DNA from 4 places in the Massilia suwonensis genome. Region 2 is predicted to be linked to each of the others. Evidence: predicted binding sites of a transcription regulator. Region 2 holds the regulator's gene; each other region holds the start of a gene.

Region 1 (7,239 bases), on a different contig from region 2:
CGGGCACATGGTCCACCTGATCAACGACCTGCTCGACATCGCGCGCGTCTCCAGCGGCAAGGTGGTGCTCAAGCGCGAGCCGCTCGATGTGCAGGCGGTCGTCGCCAGCGCCGTCGAAACAAGCATGCCGCTGATCGAGGCCGGCGGGCACACGCTGGAAGTCGACCTGCCGCAGGAACCCTTGTCGGTCGAGGGCGATGCCGTGCGCCTGAGCCAGGTGCTCGGCAACCTGCTGGCGAACGCGGCCAAGTACACGCCGCAGGGCGGGCGCATCGCGGTCAGCGCGCGCCGCGAAGGGATGGAAGCCGTCATCGCGGTGAGCGATACCGGCATCGGCATCGCGGCCGAGTCGCTGCCGGAAGTCTTCGAGATGTTCACGCAAGTCTCGCGCAGCATCGACCGCGCGCGCGGCGGGCTGGGCATCGGCCTGGCCCTGGTGCGGCACCTGGTGCAGCTGCACGGCGGCAGCGTCGGCGCGGCCAGCGCCGGCATCAACGCGGGCAGCACCTTCACCGTGCGCCTGCCGCTGGGCGGCGACCGTACAGAAAAACCGCCCGCGGCGCACGCGCCTGCAATGGCCGCGCCGGCGCGCCCGCTGCGTGTGCTGGTGGCCGACGACAACGTCGACGCCGCCGATACCCTGAGTGCGCTGCTGCGCCTGGACGGCCACCTGGTGCAGGTGGCGCACGACGGCGCCGAGGCGGTGCACATGGCCGCGTCCTTCCGGCCCGAGATCGCCTTCCTCGACATCGGCATGCCGCAGCTCGACGGCTATGGCGCGGCGCGCGCGATCCGTACGCTGCCCGGCCTGCAGGGCCTGCGCCTGGTCGCGCTGACTGGCTGGGGCGCGCAGGAAGACCGGCGCCGCTCGCGCGAGGCCGGTTTCGACGCTCATCTGCTCAAGCCCGCGGTACCGGACGAGGTGCGGGTTCAGCTCGTCCACGGGGCCTTTTCGGCCGTCGAGTAAACATATAAAAATTTTCACGATTCAGCCGAAATACATAGCGGATCGACTACACTCGCAGTTCCTTTGTTCGCTTTAAAAACATGTACGATTCCGCCGACGCACCTAGCATGCCCAAGTCCGAGGGCACGGTCCGCAGCAACCTCGATTTCCCAGTGGTCGGTATCGGCGCGTCGGCCGGCGGCCTGCCTGCACTGCTGCACCTGTTCGAAAACATGCCGGCCTCGCACGGCATGGCCTTCGTGGTCATCCTGCACCTCTCGCCCAAGCATCCGAGTTCGGCCGATGCGATCCTGCAGCGCGCCACGCGCATGCCCGTGGTCCAGGTCAGCTCGCGCGTGACGATCGAGCCCGGCCACGTCTACGTGATCGCCCCGAACCAGCAGATGTCGATGATGGACGGCCTGCTGCTGGTCGATGAACTCGACCGTCCACGCGGACGCCATGTCGCGATCGACATGTTCTTCCGCACCCTGGCCGAGACCCACCGCGAGCGTTCGGTCGCGATCGTGCTGTCGGGTACCGGGGCCGACGGCGCGGTCGGCCTGGCGCGCGTGAAAGAGCAGGGCGGCGTGACGATCGTCCAGTCGCCCGAGGACGCCGAGCACGACGGCATGCCGGCGGCGGCCATCCTCACCGGCGCGGTCGATTTCGTGCTGCCCGTGGTCGACATGCCGCAAAAGCTGATCGAGCTGTGGGAGAATGCGCGCGCCATCGAGCTGCCGCCGGCGGGCGACGGCGAGGCGCCGGTCGCGCACACCACCGAGCCGGCCGATACGGCCGATGCCGAGAGCGCACTGCAGGGCATCATCGGCCTGCTGCTGAGCCATACGGGCCACGACTTCCGCCACTACAAGCGCGCCACCGTGCTGCGCCGGATCGAACGGCGCCTGCAGGTGCGCGGCGTGCGCACGCTGCCCGAATACCGCGCCCTGCTCGAGAACGACACGGCCGAGCACAAGGCGCTGCTGGGCGACATGCTGATCGGCGTGACCAACTTTTTCCGCGACCGCGAAGCCTTCGAGTCGCTCGAACGCGACATCATCCCCGAACTGTTCAAGTACAAGGGCCCGACCGACGAGGTACGGGCCTGGGTGGCCGCCTGCGCCACTGGGGAAGAGGCGTATTCGATGGCGATGCTGCTGGCCGACCAGGCCGCGCTGTCGGAACGCCCGCCGGGCTTCCAGGTGTTCGCCTCGGACATCGACGAGCGCGCGATCAGCAGCGCGCGCAGCGGCAGCTTTCCGGCCGCGATCATCACCGATGTGACGCCGACCCGCCTGCGCCAGTACTTCAGCAAGGAAGACAGCCGCTACCGGATCCGCAAGACCCTGCGCGACCATATCCTGTTCGCCTCGCACAACCTGCTGCGCGATCCGCCGTTCTCGCGGCTCGACCTGATCTCCTGCCGCAACCTGCTGATCTACCTGAACCGCGACGTGCAGGTGCGCGTGCTGCAGACTTTCCACTTCGCGCTGAAACCCGGCGGCTTCCTGTTCCTGGGCAGTTCCGAATCGGCCGAATCGGTGGCCGAATTCTTCATCCCGGTCGACAAGAAGAACCGTATCTACCGCGCCCGCGGCGGCATCCGCACCATGCAGTACCAGCCCGCGCATCCGGCGACGTCGAATCCGCGCCTGATGGAGGCGGTGCGCGTCAAGGTGCCGGGCAAGCGCCAGTACTCGTACGCCGCGCTGCACCAGCGCGCACTGGCCCAGCTCGCGCCGCCCTCGGCCGTGGTCGACCACGAGGGCAATATCGTGCACATGTCGGAACAGGCCGGCGTGTTCCTGCGCATGGCGGGCGGCGAGCCTTCGCGCAGCCTGCTGACCCTGGTGCTGCCCGAACTGCGGCTCGAACTGCGCTCGGCGATGTACCAGGCGACGCAGAACGGGACCCGGGTCGAATGCCGACCTATCCAGCTGGCCGAGAACAAGGAACTGGGCACGATCGCGATGACGGTCAGCCCCTTCCGCGACGAGGACGCCGAGAGCGACTTCCTGCTGGTGCTGTTCAACCGCGCCGAGCACGCGCCCGACCGCGCGGCGCCCTTGCTGACGAACGGCAGCCAGGACGTGGTGCTGTCGCAGCTGGAAGCGGAGCTGCAGCGCAAGCGCGAGCAGCTGCAGGAGACGATCGAGAGCGCCGAGATCTCGACCGAGGAGCTGCGCGCCTCGAACGAGGAACTGCAGGCCATCAACGAGGAGCTGCGCTCGGCCACCGAAGAACTCGAAACCAGCAAGGAAGAGCTGCAGTCGGTGAACGAGGAACTCGTCACCGTCAACTACGAGCTGAAGGTGAAGGTCGAGGAAACCGGCAAGGCCAACGACGACCTGAACAACCTGATCGCCTCGACCGACATCGCCACGATCTTCGTCGACAGCGGCTTGCGCATCAAGCGCTTCACGCCGCGCGCGGCCGACCTGTTCTCGATCATCGCCTCCGACATCGGCCGTTCGCTGCTCGACCTGACCCACCGCCTCGACTACGACCAGTTGGCCGAAGACGCCAACGCCACCTTCGACACCCTGCGCCTGGTCGAGCGAGAGGTGCGCAGCAACGACGGCCGCTGCTACATCGTGCGCCTGCTGCCTTACCGCACCAACGAAGACCGCATCGAGGGCGCGGTGATGACCTTCTTCGACATCACGGCGCGGCGCCAGGCCGAGGACCAGGTGCGCGCCAGCGAGGAACGCATGCGCATGGTGGCCGAGAGCGCCGACGACTACGCCATCATCACGCTCGACGAGGAAGGACGCGTCACCAGCTGGAACAAGGGCGCGCAGCACCTGTTCGGCTTCGGCCCCGAGGAGATGCAGGGCCAGGACATCGCGCGCGTGTTCGTGCCGGAGGACGTGGCCGCCGGCGTGCCGGCCGAAGAATTGCGCCGCGCGCGGACCGACGGCCGTGCCGAGGACGAGCGCTGGCACCTGCGCAAGGACGGCAGCCGCTTCTTCTGCAGCGGCGTGACCACGCCGCTGCGCAACGGCGTCTTCCACGGCTACGCCAAGATCGCGCGCGACGCCACCCGGCGCGAGCGCCAGGGCCTGGAGCGCGAACAGGCCGCGCGCGAGCGCGAGGCGGTGGCGCGCACCGAGGCGGCGAACACGATGGCGCTGAAGGACGAGTTCCTGTCGGTGATGTCGCACGAGCTGCGCCATCCGCTGAACATGATCAACATTAACGTCGAGCTGCTCGCGCGCATGCCCGAGATCCGCAAGTCGGCGCCATTCATGCGCGCGGCAGCCGGCATCCGCAATGCCGTGCTGAGCCAGGCGAAGATCATCGACGACCTGATGGACATGTCGCGCGTGCGCACCGGCAAACTGTCGCTGGCGATGGCGCCGGTGGCGCTGGGCGTCGTGTTGAAGAACATCGCCGACGTCCAGCGCGCCGATCCGGCCATGGGCGGCATCGGGATCGACGTCGTCGACGAAGCCGAGGGCGTGTACGTACTGGCCGACCTGGTGCGCATCGAGCAGGTCGTGATGAACCTGCTGAGCAACGCCGTCAAGTTCACCCCCGCAGGTGGGCGCATCGAGGTGCGCGTGGTCCGCGAGGCGCGCGAGGTACGGGTCGATGTCGTCGACAATGGCCAGGGCATCGCGCCGGACTTCCTGCCGCACGTGTTCGACATGTACGGCCAGAGCGTCTCGGTGACGACGCGTTCGAAAGGGGGCCTGGGCATCGGGCTGGCGCTGGTGCGCGAGATCGTTGCGCTGCATGGCGGGCGCATCGAGGCTTTCTCGGAAGGCGTCGGCAAGGGCGCGCGCTTCAGCTTCTGGCTGCCGCTGCTCGACCGCCATGGCGCGCCTGTTCCCGGCGGCGAAAGCGAGGGCGACGGCTCGCTGGCCGGCCTGCGCATCCTGGTGGTCGACGACATGGAAGAGATGCTGATGGGCTTCAAGTCGCTGCTCGAAGTGAGCGGGGCGACCGTGTTCGAGGCCACCAGCGCGCGTGCCGGGCTCGCGATCCTCGAACGCGAGGAGATCGACCTGCTCATTTCGGACATCTCGATGCCGGAGATGGATGGCTACGCGTTCCTGGCGCACATCCGCGCCAGTCCGAAGCTGGCCGCGCTGCCGGCGATTGCGATCAGCGGCATGCGGCGCGATAACGACGTTGCCAAGGCGCGTGCCGCGGGCTTCTCGGCCCACCTCGGCAAGCCCGTCTCCTTCGACCGCCTGAACGCGATCGTGCACGAGCTGCTGCCGCGCCGGGCGCCGGACGCTTCCTGAAGCAATTATGTCAACTGCATGTCGGCGAATCTTACAATTGCGGAGCGTGCGGACGCAGGCGTGGCGCTAAGCGCCTGATAAGGCTACGGTTTCTCTGGGTGGCGTAAAACTTGCTTTTATGTACACACCAACCATAAGGAGAACCCATGCGCCACGCCCGTCAGTTTGCCGCCTTCATGTTCGCCATCGTCACCTGCGCCAGCGCATCGGCCACGGTCGTCGCCACCAACAATGATTATTCCGTGGTCGACGGCAGGGAAGTGACGCGCAGCCTGAACGTCACCGAGCGCGGCACCATCCGCGACGTCAACATTTCCGTCGAATTCTCGAAGTGCGACGACCCGCCGATCGGGCCGAATGGCGTGGCCTGCCGCGGCGCCGGCACACCCTTCAACGACGAATTCACGATCGTGCTGATCGCACCGGACGGACGGGAGGTAACCCTGGTCGCACCGTTCGAGACCTACTCGGTCGGGCGCGTGGGCCCGGGGCGCGAGTTCGTGGTGTTCGACGACGAGGCGGCGCGCGCGGCCGGGCCGAACATCGAGTTGGGCCTGTTCCGTCCGGCCGAGATGCTGTCCCTCTTCGATGGCATGAACCTGTATGGCCGCTGGACCCTGTACCTGCAGGACTTTATTCCAGGCGATCCGCTCGAGTTCTACTCGGCATCGCTCGACATCGATTTCGAGCCGGCGCCGGTGCCGGAACCGGCCACGCTGGCGATGCTGGGCCTGGGCCTGGCGGGGATGGGCGCGGCACGGCGCCGCCGCGGCTGATCAGCGCGAGGCACTCAGCGCGAAATAATCAGCTTCGCGCCCAGCGCGATGAAGACGGTGCCGGCCAGGCGGTCGAGCCATTTGCCGGCGCCGGGTTTGCGTTCCAGCCAGGCGCCGATGGCGCCGGCAAAATAACCCAGCAAACCGAACAGGACCGCCGCCTGCAGCGTGAAGGTCACGCCGAGCGCCAGCATCTGGCCCGGCACGTTGCCGTTGACCGCGATCACGAACTGCGGCAGCAGCGACAGGAAGAACAGCACCACTTTCGGGTTGATGGCGTTCGCCAATAAACCCTTCATGAACAGGCTGCGCAGCGACTGCGGCGCAGCGTCCTTGCGCGCCGCCTGCCCGCCGGTGCTGCGCAGCGCCCCGATTCCCAGCCACACCAGGTACAGGCCGCCGCCGATGCGCAGCGCCGTGAAGGCGGTCGGCGAAGCGGCGATGATGGCGCTGACGCCGATCACGGCCAGGAAGGTGTGGCTCAGGCAGCCGAGCGCGCAGCCCAGGCCGAAGACCATGCCTTGCTTTCGGCCCTTGGACATGCCAAGGCCGAGGACCATCAGGTTGTCGGGGCCGGGGGAGGCGGTCAGCAGGATGGCGGCGAGCAGGAAGCCGAGGAATTGTTCGGGTGCGAGCATGGTCTCTTGGATTATATGTTCGTAAAACGAAGGGACGTAGGGTGGGCGGGTTCCCCGCCCACGCGGTGATAGTTGACCGCAAGATCATCCGGCACGATATCGAAGCCGCTAACTATCACCGCGTGGGCGGCAAAGCCGCCCACCTTACGTCCCTACGAGAGCCTGAACGATTATTTTGATTCTGCGACGCGTTTCGCAATATGCGCCAGCGCCGCCTCCACCTGGTCGATCAGGATCAGGCACAAATCGCCCTCGGCCACGCGTTCCAAAGCACGGTCGATGGCGACGAACTCGCCGTTGATCTCTTCGATGTGACCCGTGCGCGTGGCGCCGTTCAGGCCCTCGCGCAGCAGGCGCACGACTTCGCCGTCGGCGCGGCCGCGCTGGCACTGGTCCTGGTACAGCAGCACCTCATCGAAGGCCTTGCCCAGGATTTGCGTCTGCTGCGTGATGTCCTGGTCGCGGCGATCTCCCGCGCCGCTGATCACGACGTGGCGGCGCTTGGCCGGCATGTTCTCGACCGCCGACACCAGGGCCGCGATCGCGTCCGGGTTGTGGCCGTAGTCGGCGATCAGGGTCGCGCCTTTGTAGTCGAAGACGTTGAAGCGGCCCGGCGCGTTGTC
Region 2 (7,239 bases):
TCGACGCCGCCTTCAAGCCGCTGGGCGTGTTCACGGACGGCGACTTGCGCCGCCTGATCGAGCGCGTGCAGGACTTTTCCAATTTGACGATCCGCGACGTCATGCACGTCGGCGCGCGCACCGTGCAGCCGGAGCAGCTGGCGGTGGACGCGGTGGCGATCATGGAAGAATTCCGCATCAACCAGATGCTGGTGGTCGATGAAGCGGGCGTGCTGGTCGGCGCCCTGCACATCCACGACCTGACGCGGGCAAAGGTGATCTGATATGACTCCCCTGGCACACATGGACCGCGCCGCGCGCGTCAAAGTCATGATCTTCGACGTCGACGGCATCCTGACCGACGGCAGCCTGACCTATGGCGCCGACGGCGAGATCACCAAGACCTTCAACGTCCTCGACGGCCTGGGCATCCAGCTGCTGCAGAAGACGGGCGTGATCACCGCCATCATCAGCGCGAGAAAATCGCCGATCGTGCTGGCGCGTGCGCGCGACCTGGGCATCAACCACGTCTGGCAGGGCCACCACGACAAGCGCGTCGCGTTTGCCGAGCTGCTGGAACAGACCGGCGTCACGGCCGAGCAGTGCGGCTATATCGGCGACGACGTGATCGACCTGCCGCTGCTGACGAAAGTCGGCTTCGCCGTCACCGTGCCGACCGGCCATCCGGAAGTGCAGTACCGCGCGCACTACGTGACGAAAGCCGGCGGCGGCCGCGGCGCCGTGCGCGAAGTGTGCGACATGGTGATGCGCGCACAGGGCACCTACGAGCAGGCGCTTGCGCCTTACTTTGCGTGAGCCTGAACGGATGGCGACCTACGTGAACAAACGGACCGCGCACCGCTGGCGCCTGCTGGCGCTCATGCTGACGGCCGTGTTCTTCGCCTTCGGCAGCTTCTGGCTGCTGCAGGCGATCCAGGCCGAGGATCCCGCGCGGGTCGGCAACAACCTGAACGAGCCGGACTACATCGTCGAGAACTTCAGCTTCGTGCGCATGACGGAGCAGGGTGTGCCGCGCTACGTGATGTCGGGCGAGCGCCTGGCCCACCATCCGGACAACGATGTCTCCGAAGTGAGCAAGCCGGTCGTGGAGAGCATGGCGCCGGGCCGTCCGCGCATGACCATGCACGCCGAGCGCGGCCAGGTGTACCACGGCGAGAACCGCGTCGAGTTGATGGGCAATGTCGACATCGCGCGTCCCGCCACGCCCAACAGCGAAGCGCTGCGCGCCAGGACCGAGGCCCTGACCGTGCTGGCCGACGACGAGATCGTCAAGACGAATCGCCCGGTCCAGATGACGCTCGGCGCCGCTTCCGTCAACGCCGTCGGCCTGGTGGCCGAGAATCCGACCCAGAAGCTGCACCTGGGCGGGCGCGGCACGATCGTCTATCCGCCGCGCCAGAGCGCCGCACCCAACCAATAACAGGAACGACCCCAATGAAAAAAATAGCTGTCGCCGCCTTCGTTTCCCTGCTCTCGCTGTCGCTCTCGCCAGCCCACGCCGAGCGCGCCGACTCGCTCAAGCAGGCCGTCATCAACTTCGACTCGCTCGACGTCGACGAAGTCACGCAGACGCGCATCCTGACCGGCAACGTGGTCCTCACGCGCGGCACCCTGGTCATGAAATCGGACCGCGCCCTGGTGAAGGAAACGCCGGAAGGCTACATGAACGTCACGCTCACCTCGGGCCCGGGCCGCGTCGCGACCTTCCGCCAGAAGCGCGACGGCGGACCTGACCTCTGGATGGAAGGGCAAGCCGAGCGCATCGAATACGACGAGCGCGTGGAAGTGGTGAAGCTGTTCTCGAAGGCGGTCGTGAAGGAGCTGGAAAACAGCCGCCTCACCAACCAGATCGACGGCGCCTACATCTCGTACGACAGCCGGCGCGAAGTGGCGACCGTGCGCAACGACGCCAGCGGCGAAAGCAAGGTCGGCGGCGGCCGCGGCACCCTGATCATCGCGCCGCGCCGTACTGCAACGGGCGCCCCCGCAGCAGCGCCTGCAGCAGCCGTACCGGCAACCCCGGCAGCAACGCCGGCAGCGGCAGGAAAGAAATAATGAAGGATGCACGCGACAACCGCAGTACCCTGGTCGTACGGGGCCTGCAAAAAAGCTATGGCAAGCGCCTGGTCGTGCGCGACGTGTCCCTGGAGGTCGGCTGTGGCGAAGTGGTCGGCCTGCTCGGCCCGAACGGCGCCGGCAAGACCACCTCGTTCTACATGATCGTCGGCCTGGTGCCGTCGGACGCCGGCTCGATCGAAATCAACGGCACCGATATCTCGAGCCTGCCGATCCACCGCCGCGCGGTACTGGGTTTGTCCTACCTGCCGCAGGAAGCCTCGGTGTTTCGCAAGCTGACCGTCGAAGACAACATCCGCGCCGTGCTCGAACTGCAGCACGACGAGAACGGCAAGTCGCTGAGCCGCGCCGCCATCGACGAGCGCCTCGATTCGCTGCTGGCCGAACTGCAGATCGAGAAGCTGCGCGAGAACCCGGCGCTGTCGCTGTCGGGCGGCGAGCGCCGCCGCGTCGAGATCGCGCGCGCACTGGCGACCAATCCGCGCTTCGTGCTGCTGGACGAACCGTTTGCCGGCGTCGACCCGATCGCCGTGATCGAGATCCAGCGCATCGTGCGCTTCCTGAAGGAGCGCGGCATCGGCGTGCTGATCACCGACCACAATGTGCGCGAGACGCTCGGCATCTGCGACCGCGCCTACATCATCAACCAGGGCGCCGTGCTGGCGTCGGGCCGTCCCGACGACATCATCGCGGACGAGTCGGTACGGCGCGTCTACCTGGGCGAACACTTCCGCATGTAGTAACGGATCAGAACCTAAGCGGACCATGAAACAATCCCTGCAACTCCGGACTTCGCAGCACCTGGCGCTCACGCCGCAGCTTCAGCAGTCGATCCGCCTGCTGCAGCTCTCCACGCTCGAACTGCACCAGGAGATCGAGCAGATCCTGTCGGATAACCCGCTGCTCGAACGGCTCGACGATCCGCTCGACCACTCGGTTCGCCTGCTGGCCGACGGCGCCATCAATGCCGCGCCGGCACCGAGCGAAGCGCCTGCGCCGAACGGCGAAGAAGGTGCTCCTGCCCCCGATGCGCCGGAAGGCGGCGAGGGCGGCGACGTCGAACGCGGCGAAGCCGAGGGCGAGTGGGGCGACCTTTCTCGCAGCGGCAATGCCGAAGGCGACGACGACGGCCGTCCGCAGCTGGGCGCGATGGGCGTGACCCTGCGCGAGCACCTGTGCGAACAGATCCGCGTCACCGCCGTCTCGGCGCGCGACCGCGCGCTGGCCGAACTGGTGATCGATGCCATCGACGACAACGGCTACCTCGAAGAGCAGCTCGACGAAATTCACGCGCGCCTGCCGAGCGAACTCGAAGTCGAGATGGACGAACTGCGCTGCGCGCTGGCGCTGGTGCAAAGCCTCGATCCGGTCGGCGTCGGTGCGCGCAGCGCGGCCGAGTGCCTGGCGCTGCAGATCCGCGCCATGCCCGGCGTGCCGCTGGTGACGCGGCGCATGGCTTTGAAGATCGTCGAGGGTTACCTGAACTGGTTCGCGCAGCGCGAATTCACCAAGCTGAAAAAGGCGCTCGACTGCGACGACGAAGACCTGCGCGAAGCGCAGGCCGTGATCCGCCAGTGCAATCCGCATCCCGGCGCGGCCTTCGCATCGAGCGTCTCGGACTATGTCGTTCCGGACGTTATTGTCCGCAAATCGAAGAACGGCTGGAGCGTCTCGCTGAACAACGAGGTGATGCCGCGCCTGCGTGTGAACAACGTCTACGCCAACCTGCTCAAGCAGGGAAAAGGCGAAGGCCAGATGAGCGCGCAGCTGCAGGAAGCGAAGTGGTTGATTAAAAATATGCGCCAGCGCTTCGACACGATCCTGCGTGTTTCGCAGGCAATTGTGGAGCGCCAGAAGAACTTTTTCAGCCATGGCGCGGTTGCCATGCGTCCCCTTGTGCTTCGCGAGATAGCTGATACACTAGGTCTACACGAGAGCACTATTTCTCGGGTAACAACTCAGAAATTCATGCTGACCCCGCACGGCATGTTTGAGCTGAAGTATTTCTTCGGAAGCCATGTCGCCACCGAAGCGGGGGGCGAAGCATCGTCCACGGCGATACGGGCGCTCATTGCGCAACTGACAGGAGCAGAGGACCCAAAGAACCCATTATCCGACAGCAAGATCGCGGAAATGCTCGGTGAACAAGGCATGGTCATTGCGCGCCGCACGGTTGCAAAATACCGCGAGGCACTCAAGATTCCTCCCGTCAGTCTCCGCAAATCCTTGTAACAGCGGCCCCCATGCGCACTCCTTGCGCGGCGCGGGCGCCGCTCACTTTTCAAAGGAGTGTGTATGAATCTCACTATCAGCGGTCACCACCTCGACGTCACCCCCGCCATTCGTGAATACGTACAGAACAAGCTGGAACGCATCACCCGCCATTTCGATCAAGTGATCGATTCCCATGTCATCCTCGCGATCGACAACCTGACTGAAAAAGACAAACGACAAAAGGCCGAGATCAACCTGCGCGTCTCCGGCAAGACGGTGCATGTGGAAAGTGTGGCGCAAGACCTGTACGCAGCGATCGACCTCCTGATGGACCGGCTCGACCGCCAGGTAATGAAATACAAGACGATGTTGAAGGACCATAGTCGTGAGGCGCTCAAGCGCCTGCCTGAAGGCGGAGAGGCCGCTGCCGCGATGTAATTCTCGGCAAGCAAGCACCGTCTGAACGAGGGCGCCGGAAGGGCGCCCTTTTCATTTTGTGCGCGGCGTAGGCGGGCTTGGGTAAAATGCATGTCTTTTCATCTATTGCGCTGACCATGACCGACCACGTCCTCACCCGCGTTGCCAACGGCACCGGCGTCATCACGCTCGACCGCCCGAAGGCCCTGAATTCCCTCTCCCTGGCGATGGTGCGCCGCCTCGCCGACATCCTGCTGGCCTGGCGCGACGACGCGACCGTGTCCGCGGTCGTGCTCGGCAGCAGCAGCGAAAAAGCCCTGTGCGCAGGCGGCGACATCCGCTTCTTCCACGAAGCCGGCCATGCCACGCCGACGGGCGGCAGCGCGCTGCTGGAAGATTTCTTCACCGAGGAATACGCGCTGAATCACCTGATCCATTTCTATCCGAAACCGTATATCGCGATTATGGACGGCGTCGTGATGGGCGGCGGCATGGGCATCGCCCAGGGCGGCCCTGAGACCGGCCTGCGCATCGTGACCGAGCGCACGAAGATGGCGATGCCGGAAGTGAACATCGGCCTGTTCCCGGACGTCGGCGGCAGCCATTTCCTGTCGCACGCGCCTGGTCAGCTGGGCAATTACCTGGGCCTGACCGGGCTGACGATCGGTGCGGCGGATGCGCTGTATGTCGGCCTGGCCGACGTGTTTATTCCGAGCGCGCAGCTGGGGGAATTGAATGCGTTGATCGACGCGACGCCGGGTGCGCAGCTGGCCGACGCCATCCGGGCCTTCGCCGCGCCATTTGCCCTTGACGCGGGCCAGAGCGTATTGGAAACGCAGCGCGCCGCGATCGACACCCACTTCGGTGCCGGCTCGGTGGCCGCCATCATGGCCTCGTTGGAAAAGGACGAGAATCCCTTCCTGCAGAAGGCCGTGGGGGCGATGCGCCAGCGTTCGCCGCTGATGATGTGCGTGACCTGGGAGATGCTGCAGCGTGGCGCGTCGCTCGACGTGGCCGACTGCCTGCGCATGGAACGCTCGCTGGTGCGCCGCAATTTCGACCACGGCGAAGTGCTGGAAGGCGTGCGCGCGCTGGTAATCGACAAGGACAATGCTCCGCAGTGGAATCCGCCGTCGCTGGAGGCGGTGACGCCCGAGATGGTGGATGCCTTCTTCGCGCCGGTGTGGCCGGATCACGCGCACCCGTTGCGGCATTTGGACTAACGATATGGACGCGCACTTGACGCGGAATCCGCGTCAAGAGAACCGTAGGGTGGGCACTCCGTGCCCACGCGGACGCCCCATTTGATCAGTGTTGGTGGTGACCGACGCCGAGCGGTGCGCACAGGTACGACCGCGTGGGCACGGTGTGCCCACCCTACAAAAGCGTTAAGGCCGCGGGTTTTTAAGACTGCTCGCGATGCCGCAGAACCACGCGTTCCGTATCGCCGAAGTAGGCCGCCAGCCGCTCGGCCATGTACACCGAGCGATGCTGCCCGCCCGTGCAACCCACCGCCACCGTCAGGTAGCTGCGGTTATCGGTCTTGAACGACGGCAGCCATTTCTCCACGAACTTGCAGATGTCGTTCAGCATCTCGGTCGCGCTCGGCTGGGCGTCAAGGAAGGCGATCACGGGAGCGTCCTTGCCGGTCAGCGGGCGCAGGGACAGGTCGTAATACGGATTCGGAATCGCGCGCACGTCGAACACGAAGTCGGCGTCGAGCGGGACGCCCACCTTGAAGGCGAAGGATTCGAAGAACAGGGTCAGCGGCGCGTGCTGGACTTCAGCCAGCTCCTTGATCCAGGCGCGCAGCTTATTTGCCGAGGCCTCGGACGTGTCGATCACGTGGCCCAGCTGCTCGATGGCGCCGAGGCGCTCGCGCTCTTCGGCGATGCATTCGATCAGGGTGCGGCGCGAGGCCGGGTTTTCGCCGGGACGCAGGGTGTGCGAGAGCGGGTGGCTGCGCCGCGTTTCGGAGAAACGGGCAACCAGGGAATGGGTGCTGGACGTCAGGAACAGCACCTTGACCTGGTGGCCTTCTTCCTTCAGCGTGCGCACCGTCAGCGGCAGTTCGGTCAGGGATTCAGAGCTGCGCGCGTCGACCGCGACGCCGAGCTTGCCCGTGCCTTCGTTTGAGACGGCCTTCACCAGATGCGGCAGTAAGGCCGGCGGCAGGTTGTCGACGCAGTAGTAACCTGCGTCTTCGAGAACGTTCAGGGCAACCGATTTGCCCGAACCGGAGATACCGGTGATGAGAACAATGTGCATGGCCCGATGATACCGCAACCGTTAGCGCTTTGTCGCCGATCGTCCCATTTTTGACCGGTTAGGCGTGCATGCGTTCCGATCACGCCAGTTAGTGGAGAATGCGCGGTGTAAGGTGGGCAGTCTCTGCCCACGCGGAACGATGAGTCGTGTTTCAATCTCCGCTCATCGCTTGTCTCTGCCGCTCCATGAATTCCTGCAGCGTATCGATCCCGCGCAGCTGCAGGATCGTGTTGCGCACCGCGGCCTCGAGCAGCACCGCGATGT
Region 3 (7,239 bases), 130 kb from region 2:
GCCACGGTGCGCAACAGGGCGTCGCCGGTGGCGTGGCCGCGCGCGTCGTTGACGTATTTAAAATGGTCGAGGTCGATGAAGACGACGGCGCCCCAGCCCTGGCCGGCCTGCGCTTCCAGCAGCAGTGCATCGAGGCGCTCGAGCAGGAACCGCCGGTTCGGCAGCTCGGTCAGCACGTCGTAGTAGGCGAGGCGGTGGATGGCGCTGGCCGCCTTCTTGCGCTCGCCGATGTCGCGCGCGACGACGACCCAGTGCGTGTGCACGCCGTTCTCGTCCCGGAAAGGCACGATTTCGATTTCGGTCCAGGAAGGCGTGCCGCTGGCGGTATAGGTCACGACCTCGGCGTTGGCCGGTTCGCCGCGGTTCATGGCCTCGACCAGGCCGGCCACGACGCCCGGGTCGGAACCGGCGCCGCTGAACATCAGCATGCTGCGTCCCAGCACGGCCTCGCGCGCGTAGCCGGTGCGGCGCACGAAAGCGTCGTTGGCGAAGATGATCGGCCAGGGCACGTCAAGCGTGCCGTCCGTGCCCGCGATCAGCACCATGTCGTTGAGCTGGGCGACGGCGGCCGCGGTGAGGCGCAGTTCGGCATTCAGGCTGTGCAGCGCGTCCTTGCCTTCTTCCAGCGACTGCGCCACGCCGTGCAGGTGGCCGAGCGAAGATTCCAGCTTTTGCAGCAGCGTGCTGCACGACACCGTGATCAGGGCGCCGATGAACAGGAAATTCAGCGCGATGGTCCAGGCCGGGAGCAGGGCCGCGCGGGCGGCGGCATCGTCTCCCGTCTTGAGGTGGCCGGTGACGCTCAGGGCCAGGATCAGCAGGGTGCTGGCGCTCAGCGCAAGCAGCGCCGGCCGCCGGCCGAGCAGGACGGCGGCAAACACGGGCGGCGCGATCAGGTAGAGCTGGGCGACCGGGCCGACGTTGACGATCATGCCGGTCGACACGAGGAACACGATCACGATGAAATGCAGGACGCGGGTGTGGTACGTCCAGCCGCGCAGGCGCCAGATCGCCAGCAGCCAGCCGATGGCGACCAGGTCGACCGTGATCAGCGACCACAGGCGCTGCTCGAAGGCGAGCGCGATGCTGGGAATGGCCGTGCCGATGCCGAGGACCAGCACGATCGTCAGCAGGCGGGAGAAAATGTGGGTGCGCCAGTGCGCGATGTCGGTAAGGGGTGCCACGCAATGCTTCCGGATTGCCGCAGCAAGATATTGCCAATAAGAACGACAAATTGCTGCAATGTATCACTATAGCCTAATTGAACGGCATTGTCCTGAGCCTGCCGTTTTGGTGTTGCGTCGCTACATCGTCGAACGCGTTTTGGAACCAACACGCATGCAACTTGTCTGAATCTGGATTGGCGTCGGCATCCGCACGTCCACGACGGAGGAGTAGAACAGCATGAGCCCTGGTGGGCGTGACGACACCATTCCGGCAGAACTGGAAAAAACCTGTGCCCAGGAACCGATCCACCTGCTGGGCACCGTGCAAGCCTATGGCTTCCTGATGGTGGTGGAGATAAGCAGCGGCTGCATCGTGCAGATCTCGGCCGGCATCGTGCGCCATTGGCCCGGCCTCGATGATGCCGCGGCGCCGCTGTCCAGGCCGCTGTCGGAGTGGGCCGCCGCCGCGGACGACTCCGAAGCACTCGATCTCGCATCCCTGCCGGCACGCCCCGTGCCGCTGCCCTGGCGTCCGCGCTTCGAGCAGACCCGTCCGCCGCAGCCCGAGCCCGAGGGCCCGCCCTCCTCGCAATGGGAATGCCTGGGCCACCGCAGCGGCGACCTGGCGATCCTCGAATGGCTGCCGATGATCGCCACCCCGGACGAGCAGCAGCGCCAGAACCAGGTCTTTGCCGATTTCGCCGGCGTCATCGGCCGCCTGCGCCGCTCGGAAGACCTCGACGCCTTCTTTCGCGACAGCGTCAGGGTGATCCAGGACGTCAGCGCCTTCGACCGCGTGATGATCTACCGCTTCCTGCCCGACGGCAGCGGGGAAGTGGTGGCCGAGCACGCGGCAGCCGGCTACCAGCAGAAATACCTGGGCCTGCGTTTTCCCGCCTCCGACATTCCCAGCCAGGCGCGCCGGCTGTATCTGACCAATACCTTGCGCGTGCTGGCCGACGTCGAAGCCGCGATGGACGCCCTGGTGCCGCCGCTGCTGCCGAACGGAGAAGCGCTCGACCAGAGCCATTGCATGCTGCGCGGCCTGTCCGAGGTGCACCTGGCCTACCTGCGCAACATGGGCGTGCGCGCCACCCTGACCCTCTCGATCGTCTGCGAGGGCAAGCTGTGGGGCCTGATCGCCTGCCACCACCACGCGCCGCGCACGCCGCCGCACCAGATCCGCGACGGCATGCGCCAGATCGCCGAACTGCTGGCCGAAATCGCCAACATGCGCATCGAGTCGCTGTCGCACCTGGACGCGGTCGGCCACCGCCTGCGCCTGGACCGCCTGCTGAACGGCTTCCACCAGGCCCTGATCCAGGATGGCGACATCACGACCGTGCTCGAGCTCTGGATGCCGCGGCTGCTGCCTGCATTCAATGCCAACACCCTGGGCGTGAGCATCGGCACGCTCGCCTGTGTCGGCGGACCGGGGAAGCGCCAGGGGGCCACCCACCAGATCCTCGACGAGGTCGGCACCCGGCTCGGCGTGCAGGACCAGGGCCCGGCCGTGCGCATGTGGGACGACCTGCTGACTTCACCCAGGCGTTCGCTGCTCTGCCTGCCCGAGGCGGCCGGCCTGATGCTGGCGCAGCGCCACGACGAGGACATCATCTTCTGTTTTCTCACGCGCGAGGAAGTGGTGCAGCAGGTGCACTGGGGCGGCGAGCCGCGCAAGCACACGGTGTCGCTGCCGGACGGCCGGGTGCGCCTGGAACCGCGCCGCTCGTTTACCAAGTGGCAGCAATCGGTGCGCGGCCACTCGGCGCCCTGGCAGCAGACCGATGCCGACGCGCTGCAGAACCTGCTGCGCATCCTGAGCGAGGTAAACAAGCTGCAGGTGAACCGCAAGATGCAGGAAACCCTGCACTGGCGCGCCCACCACGACCACCTGACCGGCTTGTACAACCGGCGCGCCATGGAAGACGAGGTCGCGCGCCGCCTGGAAGACGGCCACTACAACACGGCGCTGATGCTGCTCGACCTCGACCATTTTAAAAAGATCAACGACACCTACGGCCACGAAACGGGCGACCTGGTGCTGCAGCAATTGAGCTCGCGCCTGAAAGCGGTGATGCGCGAGTTCGACTTGCTGGCGCGCCTGGGCGGCGACGAGTTCATGCTGTTGCTGCAGATCCCGCACCCGAACGCGGCCACCGCGCTGACCTTCGCCGAGCGCCTGCACCAGGCGGTGTCCGCGCCCTTCGACGTCAAGGGCCAGCAATTCCGGCTCGGGATCTCGATCGGCATTGCCATCCCGCCGGCCCACGGCCGCAGCGTGAGCGAACTGCTGCGCCACGCCGACCTGGCCCTGTACCAGGCCAAGTCCCTGGGACGCAGCCGCAGCGTCGTGTTCGAACTGGCGATGGCCGCCGACCAGCGCGATTATTATCTGCTCGAGCGCGACCTCGACGAAGCGATCGAACGCGACCAGCTCTCGCTCGTGTTCCAGCCCAAGGTCGACCTCATCAGCCGCAAGGCCGTCGGCCTGGAAGCGCTGGTGCGCTGGAATCATCCGACCCGCGGCCAGAACAGCCCGAGCGCCTTCATCCCGATCGCCGAGCACAGCGACCAGATCATCCGCATCGACCGCTGGGTCATGCGCAATGCCGTCGCCAAGCAGGCCGAGCGCCACAGCGAGGGCTTGCCCAGCCTGCCGATCGCGGTCAACCTGTCGATCGCCGACATCCTCTCGCCCAACCTGGTGCCTTATCTGACCGGGCTGCTGGCGGAGTACGGGGTGCCGCCGCAAGCGCTGGAAATCGAAGTCACGGAATCGTGCTTCATGCGCCAGCTGGCCGAAACCCGCAACGTGCTGCGCGCCCTGAACGACAGCGGCATTTCGACTTCGCTCGACGACTTCGGCACCGGCTTTTCCTCGCTCAGCTACCTGCGCCAGCTGCCGCTGCAATGCCTCAAAATCGACCAGTCTTTTACCCACAGCATGCTGCAGGACCACAACGCGGAAAAGCTGACCCAGGCCATCGTGGCGATGGGGAACGCGTTAAAAATGAAGATCGTGGCGGAGGGCGTGGAAACGCGCGAGCAGATGAACTGGCTGCTGGCGCACGGTTGCCACATCGGGCAGGGGTATTACTTCAGTCCGCCTGTGCCGCCGGAAGATTTGCAGCAGGTGATCGAGCGGCTGGAGGTGAGGTTGTCGGCCTGAGCCGGGGTCAGGCCTTGTCCTTGTCGCTCGCCGGCCTGGCGGCGCGTCGGCAGCGTTCCGAACAGTATTTGACGTGCTCCCAGTCGCGCTCCCACTTCTTGCGCCAGGTGAAGGGCAGGGCGCAGTGGGCGCAGGCCTTCGTGGGGAGCTGGGATTTTTTGCGCATCTTCATGCGCAGATTGTAGCCCGGACTTCTCGAAGGCCGGCTTGCCGGCAGAAACGCCAACCGGGTGGGCTTGGCGTTTCTGCGTCGCTGTTCTCGGCTTTACACGGATATCCTGCGCGCGCGCCGCACTGCCATCATGCCAGCGCTGCCGGCGGCGAACAGCAGCCAAGTCGCCGGTAGCGGCACCTCATTCGGTGGCGGCGGTTCCTCATCGGCCGTTCCCTGCACCCCGACCGTGAACCCATTCCAGAACTCGTTGGTCAGGCTGCGCCAGGTCAGCGTATCGAATGTGCCGGTGAAGCGAATAGAGCCGTGCGGTTCGCCGGTGCCGATCAGTCGGTATTCGATGTTGCCGCCGCCCAGATCGACCACCTCCTTGGTCACGCCGCCGCAGCCCCAGTAGCCGCAGCTGTTGTTGCCGGGCGCGGGTTCTCCGAGGCCTGCGCCGAAACTGAGGATGTCGAAGTCCTGGTTAAGGAAGGCATAGCCGTTGCCGTTCAGGCTGACGAAAGCGAAGACCGGATTGACGATCGCCTGCGAGAACGTCAGGGTCTGGTTGCCTGCGAACTGAAGGGCGATGATGTCGCTGTCAGGCGGCGGATTGTCGACCTGGGCGCTGGTGTAGGGCGAGTTCCCCACGGGCGTACGTGGAATCCAGTAGTCGGTGCCACCACTTGTCTGATAGAAGCCGACGCCCGCCGCATTGGTGTAGGTGACGCCGACGGTCGAGGTCGAGGTGGTGATGGTGCCCTGGCCGATGAAGCCGGGACCCGGATCGGAGTCGGTGCCGGTCCAGTCGGTCCAGTAGACCGGAGCGGCATGAACCGCACCGGCGCTCATCAACAAGCCAAGAACGGGAAGTGCGCGATGCAGGAGTGCGGTAAAGCGTTGCGTAGCCATGGTTCCCCCTAGTTGTGATCGACCGTCGGTATGACAGCCGCAAGGAGGCGCTGAGCAAATCCTGTACCAATTATGCTAGCTGCTTGAATTTTAACGAAAAGTAAACATGAAAAATGGATGAGTCGTTAAATTTTTCGACAGTGGCTCTTGCGCGCCGACATGAACATATCGCTCGCGCCAAGGCTTGCCGTGCATGACGGGGCAGCCCTGTCACGAGAGCTGCTGTTAAAATTTGCGACCGCTATTCAATGTCGATTAACAGGAGTACACAAATCCTACGGTTTCTTATCAGCGCGGCGCTGGGCCGGCCAAAGTTGGCGATTGCTGCAGTGTTATTGGTGCTGGCAGCCTTGGCCAGCACCATGACTTATACCGGTTACCTTGTCATCGGCGTCCTGGCCGAGTATCTCGGCACGGGACGGTTCATGGCAGGGCTGCTGCTGGGCGTTCTCTTCGCACGATTTCCCAAGGTAAGCCAGGGCAAGCTGCGCGTTGTCGGCCTCTTGCCCAAGCCTGTACGGCGGCCGCTCATCGTCGGCTTGCTCGGGCTCTGCCTGCTGCACTTCCTGTCGCGCGGCGACTACGTGCCCGCGGCGTTTACAGGTTTCGCGACGGCGTTCCTGCTCACCTATCCCTGGTTGAGGCGTAAGGTGTTCGATCGGGTCGTATCGTCCGTCTTCCCATTCGCTGGCCGACAAGCTCCCAAAAGCACCGGCGACGACATGGTGATCGACGGTGAATTCAGGGAACGCAAAGACTAAGGCCTACAGCGACGACAAGGCCGGTCCATCCGGCTTGCCCAGCCAGGTCGTCGCAAAGCGCTGCCGGGCCGCCGCCAGCGCGGCGCTATCGCCGCGGACGCGGTACACCTCCATCAGCCCGCGCAGCGCCCAGCCGTTGCTCGGGGTGCGTGCCAGCGAGCCGCGGAAGACCTGCTCGGCCTTGTCGAGCTGGCCGGCGCGCAGCAGCGCCATGCCGAGCGACTGGCGTACCGGGTAATACCAGTAGGGCGGTTCCATGTAGGGCAGGGCATCCTGGATCGCCACGGCTTCGCCGTAGGCGGTGATGGCGTCGGGCAGCCGGCCCTGCCGGTCGGCGATGCGGCCGCGCGCCACCGCCTTGGCGGTCCGGACGATTTCGCGCCCCGGGATGGCCCAGTCGGTAAGCGGCTTGAAGTCGGCGCTGCGCTCGATGTGCTCGATGGCGGCCACTTCGCGGTTGGCGGCGTCCAGGTCGCCTTTGCGCACGTAGCCGACGGCGCGCGCGTAGTGCCACATCGCCTTCACGAGCACGAAGTCGGGCCCCGGGTCGGGCAGGGACACCAGCGTGTCCGGGCTGCTGAACTGAACATGGGCGAAATAGGGCGCCGACTTGACCGGTTGCAGCGCACCGATGGCCTTGACCGCATCGGCAGGGACCGCCTTGTCGAGCTTGCCGGCGGCATCGAGGGCCGTCTTGCCGTCACCTCCCATCAGCGCCGACACCATTACGAAGTGGATGTTGTGCGGGTAGTAGGCGCCGCGGTAGACGGGATCGCTGGGCGAGGCCGAGAAATACCGTTCGTCGATGGCGACGGCTTCCACGTTCGACTGCAGCGCTTCGCGGTACATGCCGAGCCGGTAATAGATGTGCGACGGCATGTGGACGATGTGCCCGGCGCCGGGGATCTGGCGCGCCAGCACGCGCGCGGCAGGCAAGGCCTTGTCGGGCTGGGACGAGGCTTCCATCGCGTGGATGTAATAGTGCGCGGCGCCGGGATGGCTGGGGTTGCGTTCGAGGACGCGTTCGAGCGCATCGATCATCTCGGCCGTGCGGTTCTTGGGCTGGGTGCCGGC
Region 4 (7,239 bases), on a different contig from region 2:
GACGGCCGCCTTCGACATGCCGAGCGCGTCGGCGGCGCCCGTGAAACTGCCGGCGTCGACCACATTGCTGAACACCTGCATTTCGAGGAAGCGGTCCATTGTCTCGGTCAAGGTAACAATGCAGCCGATTCTACGCTTTTTGTATCCGCTCACAAAAAGATGTAAAGACAGGTAATGCGACGCGCATACGCAAGGCTATACTGCGGAATCGGCTTCGCCCCAACGGACCGGGCAGCGGCGGGCCGCTGCGCCATTCAGTCCAAGGGGGAGTACATGCGCGCACGCATAGGATTGGGCTTGACGGTACTTCTGGCGCTGGGCGTGGTGGCGCTGCCGCCCTGGCTCGCGCTGCAGGAAGCGCGGCGCCAGGCCTATGTCGCCGAGTCGGAGCAGGTGCGGCGCTATGCCATGGACGTGCTGCGCCGGACCGACGGCACCGCGCAGCAGATAGACGCCGCCTTCCGCCAGCTCAAGCAGTCCGGCTTCGCGCCCTGTTCGGCCGAATCCCTGGACCTGATGCGCCAGATCGATCTCGGCTCGAGCTACCTGCAGGCCGTCGGCTACGTACGCGAGGGCAGCATCGTCTGCTCGTCGATGGGCGGCGCCCCCATGGCCCTGGGCCAGCCGGGCTATCGCACCTCGGCCGGGGTCACCATCTACCAGGACATCCCCCTCAGCCGGCCGGGCCAGTTGCCCTTGATGGCGGTAGGCCGCGACGACCAGGTCGCCCTGATCCACCGCGACCTGCCGATCGATGTCTGGACCGACGTGCCCGGCGTCGCGCTCGGCGTGCTGCACGTGGGCGGCCTGGGCCTGCCGATCGCCCGCGGGCCGGTCGACCCGGCCTGGCTGCAAAAGCTCGGCACGGGTTTCGAGGCGCGCTTCACCGACACGCGTTTCGTCGTGTCGGTGCTTCGTTCGCACAAGACGCAGTTCGTCGCCGTCGCCGCCGTTCCGCTGGCGGAGCTCGACCGGCGTGCCGACGCCATCGCCAGGCGCCTGGTGCCGGCCGCCCTGCTGGCGGGCCTGGTGGTGGCGCTGGCGATCCTGATGCTGGCGCGGCGCCAGCTGTCGATGGAAGCGGCGCTACGGAGCGCCCTGCGCCGCGACGAATTCTTCCTGTGCTACCAGCCCATCGTGCGCCTGCAGACCGGCGAATGGGTCGGCGCAGAAGCCCTGCTGCGCTGGCGCCGCGCCGACGGCACCCTGGTCGGGCCCGACCTCTTCATCCCCGTCGCCGAGCAATCGAAGCTGATCACCAGGATCACCGAACGGGTGCTGCGCCTGGTCGCCCACGACGCCTGCCACTTCCTGACCGTGCACCCGGACTTTCACATTGCGCTGAACCTGTCGGCCGACGACCTGCACTCCTGCGCCATCGTCGACCGGCTGTGCGTCATGATCAGGGACTGCGGCGCCCAGCCCGCGAACCTGATCGTCGAGATCACCGAGCGCGGCTTCCTGAACCTGAGTTCGGCGCGCGAAGTCATCGGCTCCCTGCGCGACAAGGGCATCGAGGTCGCGATCGACGACTTCGGCACGGGCTACTCGAGCTTGTCCTACCTCGAGTCGCTCGACCTCGATTTCCTGAAGATCGACCGCTCCTTCATCGAGGCGATCGGCACCGGCGCCCCGATCAGCCTGGTGGTCGGCCACATCATCGCCATGGCGCGCTCGATGGGCCTGCGCATGATCGCCGAGGGCATCGAGAGCGAAGCGCAAGCCGCTTTCTTGCGCGAACGCGGGGTCGAGTACGCGCAGGGCTTCCTGTTCGGGCGGCCGATGTCCTTCGCCGAACTGGTGCAGCGCTTCAAGGAGCGCGAGCATGCCGCACTGGTGCAGCAGGCTCGCGCCGGCGCCGACGCCTAGCCCCTTAGCCCTCGCCTTCGCGGATGCCGGATGCCGCCAGCGCCGTCATGTTGACGATGCGGCGCACGGTGGCGCTCGGGCTCAGGATGTGCACCGGTTTCGCCGCGCCGAGCAGGATCGGCCCGACGGTCACGCCCTTGCCGGCGGCGACCTTCAGCACGTTGAACAGGATGTTGGCCGCGTCCAGCGAGGGCGTAACCAGGAGGTTGGCGCTGCCGGAGAATCCAACCGCGCCGCTGTCGACGTGGTACAGGTCGCGGATCTCCTGCGACAGCGCGGCGTCGCCGTGGACGTCGCCGACCACCGCCAGGTCCGGCGCGCTTTGCGCCAGCAGCGCGCGCGCTTCGCGTACCCGCCGCGCGGACGGCCGCTCGGACGAACCCTGCGAGGAGTGCGACAGCAGCGCCACCTTCGGCTCGAGGCCGAACTGGCGCAGTTCGGCGGCGGCCATGCGGGCGATCGCCGCCAGCTCCTGGGCGCTGGGCTGGTCGTTGACGTAGGTGTCGGCGATGAAGAGGGTGAGCTTGTCGAGCACCAGCGCGTTCATCGCGGCCATCACTTCGGCGCCGGGCGCGAGGCCGATCTCGTTCTGCACGTGCGCCAGGTGGCTGTCGTAGCTGCCCTTCATGCCGCAGATCAGAGCGTCGACCGCGCCCGACTTCAGCAGGCGCGTGCCTTGCAGGGTGGTGTCGCCCTCGGCCTCGATCAGTTCATAGTCGGTGCCCTGCTTCAGGCGCAGGCCGGCCTCGCGGATCGCCCGTTCGACGGCGGCTTGCGCGCCGATCAGCACCGGCTTGGCGAGGCCTTCGTCGACCACCGTCTGCACCGCACGCAGCACGCGGCGGTCGTCGGCTTCGGCATAGGCCACGCGGCGGCCGTTGGCCTTGGCCTTGGCGAACACGGGCTTCATGAAGAAGCCGGTGTGGTAGATCATCTGCGCCAGCTTCTCGCGGTAAGCAGCCATGTCGCCGATCGGGCGCGAGGCCACGCCGGAAGCGGCGGCCGCTTCGGCCACGCGCGGCGCGATCGCCGCCAGCAGGCGCGGATCGAAAGGCTTCGGGATGATGTAGTCGGGGCCGAAAGACAGGTCCTGACCTTCGTAGGCCGAGGCCACCACGTCGCTCGCTTCGGCTTCGGCCAGTTCGGCGATCGCGGACACGCAGGCCAGCTTCATCTCGTCGGTGATGCGCGTCGCGCCGCAGTCCAGCGCCCCGCGGAAGATGTAGGGGAAGCACAGGACGTTGTTGACCTGGTTCGGATAATCCGAGCGGCCGGTGGCGATGATGCAGTCGGGCCGCGCCGCCTTCGCCACTTCCGGCCGGATTTCCGGCTCCGGATTGGCCAGCGCCAGGATCACCGGCTGCGCGGCCATGGTCTTGACCATCTCGCCGCTCAAGACGCCCGCGGTCGAGCAGCCGAGGAAGACGTCGGCGTCGCGAACGATGTCGGCCAGCGTGCGCGCGTCGGTCTCCTGTGCATAGCGCGCCTTGTTCGCTTCCATATTGGCTTCGCGGCCCTTCCAGATCACGCCTTTCGAATCGGTGACCCAGATGTGCTCGCGCTTCACGCCCAGCACCACCATCATGTCGAGGCAGGCGATCGCCGCCGCACCGGCGCCCGAGGCCACCAGCTTGACCTGGCCGATCTCCTTGCCGACCACCTTCAGCGCGTTCAGCAGGGCCGCGCTGGAAATGATCGCGGTGCCGTGCTGGTCGTCGTGGAAGACCGGGATGTTCATGCGCTCGCGCAGCTGCTTCTCGATGTAGAAGCACTCGGGCGCCTTGATGTCTTCCAGGTTGATGCCGCCGACGGTCGGCTCCAGCATGGCGATCGCTTCGACCAGTTTATCGGGATCGTTCTCGGCCAGCTCGAGGTCGAACACGTCGACGCCGGCGAATTTTTTGAAGAGGCAGCCCTTGCCTTCCATGACGGGCTTCGAGGCCAGCGGTCCGATGTTGCCCAGGCCAAGGACGGCGGTGCCGTTCGAGATCACGGCCACCAGGTTGGCGCGCGAGGTATATTCGGCGGCCATCGCCGGATCGGCGGCAATCTCTTCGCAGGCATAGGCGACGCCCGGCGAATACGCCAGCGACAGGTCGCGCTGGTTCGACAGCGGTTTCGTCGCGATCACCTCGATCTTGCCGCGCGTGGGGCTGCGGTGGTATTCGAGAGCATCGGCGCGCAGTTGGGTGTCGTTGGTTTCGTTAAGGCTGCTTTCAGTGCTCATGATTTTTTTCGCTCAATAAAGAATCTGTCTGAGGACGGGTCCCATGGATGAATCAATCGTACACGACATCTCCTTCTCCTGCCCGGCCAGGCCGATCGCGTAGCGCCGCCATTCGCGGCGCATACGGCCCGGGCAATGCTATCCTCGGGCTGGCCCTCCCTGGCCATCCTGCGGGCCAGGGTCTCACCAACACCTTACGCCGGGATCGCCATGCACTCATCCATCCAGTCCTCCTTCACTCCCACCGGCAAGCTGCGCGCCTCGATCAACCTCGGCAACCCGATCCTCGCCTACCGCGACGCGCAAGGCCAGGCCGCGGGCGTCTCCGTCGACCTGGCGACCGAATTCGCCAAACGGCTGGGCGTTGAACTGGAACTGGTGTTGGTGGACGCCGCCGGCAAGTCGGTGGACGTGGTGGTGGCCGAAGACGCCGACATCGGTTTCTTCGCGATCGACCCGGTCCGCGGCGAACACATCGCCTTCACCGCGGCCTATGTGCTGATCGAGGGCTGCTACCTGGTGAAGGAAGACTCGCCGATCCGCAGCAACGAAGAAGTGGACATGAGCGCCAACCGCGTCGTGGTCGGCAAGGGCAGCGCCTACGACCTGTACCTGACGCGCACGCTTCAGCACGCGCAGATCGTGCGCTCGCCGACCTCGCCCACGGTGGTCGACACCTTCCTGGCGGCAGGCGCGGAAGTCGCGGCCGGCGTCAAGCAGCAGCTGGAACATGATGCGCGCCGCCACGGCGGCCTGCGCCTGCTGGGTGAGCGCTTCATGGTGATCCAGCAGGCGATGGGCGTGCCGAAGAGCCGGGGGGCCGAGGCGGCGGCGTTCCTGGCGCGGTTCGTCGAGGAGATGAAGGCGTCGGGCTTCGTCGCGCAGGCCTTGCAGCTGCACGGGATCGAAGGGGCGTCGGTGGCGCCGGCGGCGTAAGGAGGCGATAGCGGAACGCCGCCATGCGGCTTGCACGCATTCCTGTCGGATTTGCTTACATCCCATGTCGACAGCCCTCAGGGTGTCATACAGGTGCTTGATTTTTCACAATATTGCATATTTGGCATGATCCTTGCTGAGCCGAAGGGGCCATCAACCACCCCGACGACGACAGCCATGACCCTTCTGAAAAATTTCGCCCTCGCCGCACTCCTTTCCACTGCCGCAGCAGGCGCCGCCAATGCCGGCACCGTGCTCGCCGACTGGATCTTCAACCCGCTCGGGGGCGGCTACGAAAGCGGGCAGATGGTCAACGAATGGCTCGACGTCAACGGCAACAGCTTCATCCAGGCCAGTGCCGCGGGCGGCAACGGCTTCTCGTTCCGCGAACATGCCGTCTTCAACGTCGTCCAGGCCGACAGCAATGGACGTCTGTTCCCGATCACTTTCCCGGGCGCGAATATCACGGGCATCTTCGACGCCAGCGGAGTCGGACAATACGGCGGTTCGATCAACTATGCGGGCGGCACGCTGCGCTTGTACCAGAATCCTGTGAATCACCAGTACGGCACCGAAGCCGGCTACTACGGCGCGAACCTGGGGCGCGAAATTGCCCGCTTCGAGGTCTACGGCGGCGGCGGCCGGGTCGATGCCCAGGGCATGGCGATCAACCGCGGCCAGTTGCTCCTGCTGGCCGCGCCGGTCGGCGGCCTGGACGAGCGCTATTTTGCCCTGGCCGACGGCGCACGCCTGTCGCCGAACACCCGTCTCGCCCTGAGCTTCACCAATGCCAACACGATCGCCTCCCCGCATGACACCCTGGTGAACGAAGTGGCCTGCCAGTTCGCCGGCTTTACGGGCCCGGGCTGCGGCGGCGGCGATTTCGCCAACGACCCGGGCAACTACTTCGTCAGCAGCAACGGACAATTCAGGCTGGTCGATATTCCGGAGCCGGGTTCGCTGGCCTTGTTCGGCATTGCCATGCTGGGCGTTGCCGCGGCGCGGCGCAAGCGCGCCTGACGCTCAGGCATACCTGGCTGGCGCGCCGTCCGTTTCAGCGGCGCGCGGCAGCCGGCGCGTGCAGCCGGCGCGCCAGCGCACCCACGGTGGCCAGGGTCGGGTCGGACGTGTCCCTGCCCGGCACCAGCTCCCAGACCTGCGCGCGATCGACCCGCAGGCCAAGTACCTCGCCGTGGCGGCGGGTAGCGCCGGCCAGGCGGTCGACGCCGGCGCCGGCAGCTGCCGTCGCCAGGATCGCGCCGGGTTTCGTGGTCTGGTCGAGCCGCCGGAACAGCGCCTCCCCGCCCTCCGTTTCGCTTGCGTCGACGACGAGGTCGGCATCCTTCAGGTGATGGAAGTTGATCGTCCCCGCCAGCAGCGCCAGGCGGCTGTCATGCGTGTCCGTCCAAGCCGAACGGATCTGCGCAAGTCCCGCGCCCAGCGCCGCCGCGTCGGCTTCGTAGAAGGTGACCGGAACGCCGGCGTCCAGCAACTGGATGGCGATGCCGATACCGGTGCTGCTTGCGCCGACGATGCCGACGCGGCCAACGGTGCGTGCCTCGAGTCCGGCCGATGCGGGCAGGTGTTGGAGTTCGTGCTGCATATTGCTCATCTGGTTTCCTCGCTGGGTCGAACGGTCGATAAAAAAGGCCCGCTCCCGCGGGCCCGTGAACGGCCCTTGGCTTAGAACTGGTTCATCGTATTGGCCGCACCGGAGGCCTTCAGCGCCGCTTCGCCGCTGAAGTATTCCTTGTGGTCGTCGCCGATGTCCGAGCCCGACATGTTCTGGTGCTTGACGCAGGCGATGCCCTCGCGGATCTCCTTGCGCTGCACGCCGGCCACGTAGCCCAGCATGCCCTGCTCGCCGAAGTATTCCTTGGCCAGGTTGTCGGTCGAGAGCGCGGCCGTGTGGTAGGTCGGCAGCGTGATCAGGTGGTGGAAGATGCCCGCTTCGCGCGCCGCGTCGGCCTGGAAGGTGCGGATGCGTTCGTCGGCTTCGCGCGCCAGCTCCGAGTCGTCGTATTCCGCGCTCATCAGCTGCGAACGCTCGTAGCGCGAGACGTCGGCGCCCTCGCCCTTCATGCTGTCGTACACCTGCTGGCGGAAGTTCAGGGTCCAGTTGAAGGACGGGCTGTTGTTGTAGACCAGCTTGGCGTTCGGGATGGCCTTGCGGATTTCGTTCACCATGCCGCCGATCTGGGCGATGT

The links. Region 2 encodes sigma-54, which starts transcription at its own class of promoters, with help from an activator protein. Its sites were predicted from a motif close to TGGCANGNAANCTGCTTT; they were not measured.
Region 1: the regulator sigma-54 is predicted to act here: its motif matches at 5,302-5,319, upstream of ACFPQ5_RS15405 (PEP-CTERM sorting domain-containing protein).
Region 3: the regulator sigma-54 is predicted to act here: its motif matches at 5,456-5,473, upstream of ACFPQ5_RS23760 (PEP-CTERM sorting domain-containing protein).
Region 4: the regulator sigma-54 is predicted to act here: its motif matches at 5,155-5,172, upstream of pepA (flocculation-associated PEP-CTERM protein PepA).

The regions. Positions count from the first base shown of each region.
Region 1 is NZ_JBHSMR010000013.1:1,641,042-1,648,280, reverse strand. Features, by position in the region: gene ACFPQ5_RS15415 (hybrid sensor histidine kinase/response regulator) at 1-967, shown strand, start outside; gene ACFPQ5_RS15410 (CheR family methyltransferase) at 1,075-5,202, shown strand; gene ACFPQ5_RS15405 (PEP-CTERM sorting domain-containing protein) at 5,349-5,978, shown strand; gene ACFPQ5_RS15400 (LysE family translocator) at 5,993-6,616, opposite strand; gene cphA (cyanophycin synthetase) at 6,787-7,239, opposite strand, start outside.
Region 2 is NZ_JBHSMR010000015.1:163,288-170,526, reverse strand. Features, by position in the region: gene ACFPQ5_RS24325 (KpsF/GutQ family sugar-phosphate isomerase) at 1-263, shown strand, start outside; gene ACFPQ5_RS24320 (KdsC family phosphatase) at 265-795, shown strand; gene lptC (LPS export ABC transporter periplasmic protein LptC) at 818-1,420, shown strand; gene lptA (lipopolysaccharide transport periplasmic protein LptA) at 1,435-2,055, shown strand; gene lptB (LPS export ABC transporter ATP-binding protein) at 2,055-2,816, shown strand; gene ACFPQ5_RS24300 (RNA polymerase factor sigma-54) at 2,842-4,308, shown strand; gene hpf (ribosome hibernation-promoting factor, HPF/YfiA family) at 4,372-4,728, shown strand; gene ACFPQ5_RS24290 (enoyl-CoA hydratase/isomerase family protein) at 4,845-5,930, shown strand; gene rapZ (RNase adapter RapZ) at 6,112-6,975, opposite strand; gene hprK (HPr(Ser) kinase/phosphatase) at 7,127-7,239, opposite strand, start outside.
Region 3 is NZ_JBHSMR010000015.1:35,451-42,689, reverse strand. Features, by position in the region: gene ACFPQ5_RS23775 (putative bifunctional diguanylate cyclase/phosphodiesterase) at 1-1,184, opposite strand, end outside; gene ACFPQ5_RS23770 (bifunctional diguanylate cyclase/phosphodiesterase) at 1,405-4,338, shown strand; gene ACFPQ5_RS23765 (DUF2256 domain-containing protein) at 4,346-4,510, opposite strand; gene ACFPQ5_RS23760 (PEP-CTERM sorting domain-containing protein) at 4,604-5,344, opposite strand; gene ACFPQ5_RS23755 (FxsA family protein) at 5,767-6,165, shown strand; gene ACFPQ5_RS23750 (tetratricopeptide repeat protein) at 6,169-7,239, opposite strand, start outside.
Region 4 is NZ_JBHSMR010000013.1:187,452-194,690, reverse strand. Features, by position in the region: gene ACFPQ5_RS08780 (LysR family transcriptional regulator) at 1-99, opposite strand, end outside; gene ACFPQ5_RS08775 (EAL domain-containing protein) at 298-1,869, shown strand; gene ACFPQ5_RS08770 (NADP-dependent malic enzyme) at 1,874-4,096, opposite strand; gene ACFPQ5_RS08765 (ABC transporter substrate-binding protein) at 4,307-5,032, shown strand; gene pepA (flocculation-associated PEP-CTERM protein PepA) at 5,210-6,052, shown strand; gene ACFPQ5_RS08755 (3-hydroxyacyl-CoA dehydrogenase NAD-binding domain-containing protein) at 6,087-6,644, opposite strand; gene ACFPQ5_RS08750 (isocitrate lyase) at 6,716-7,239, opposite strand, start outside.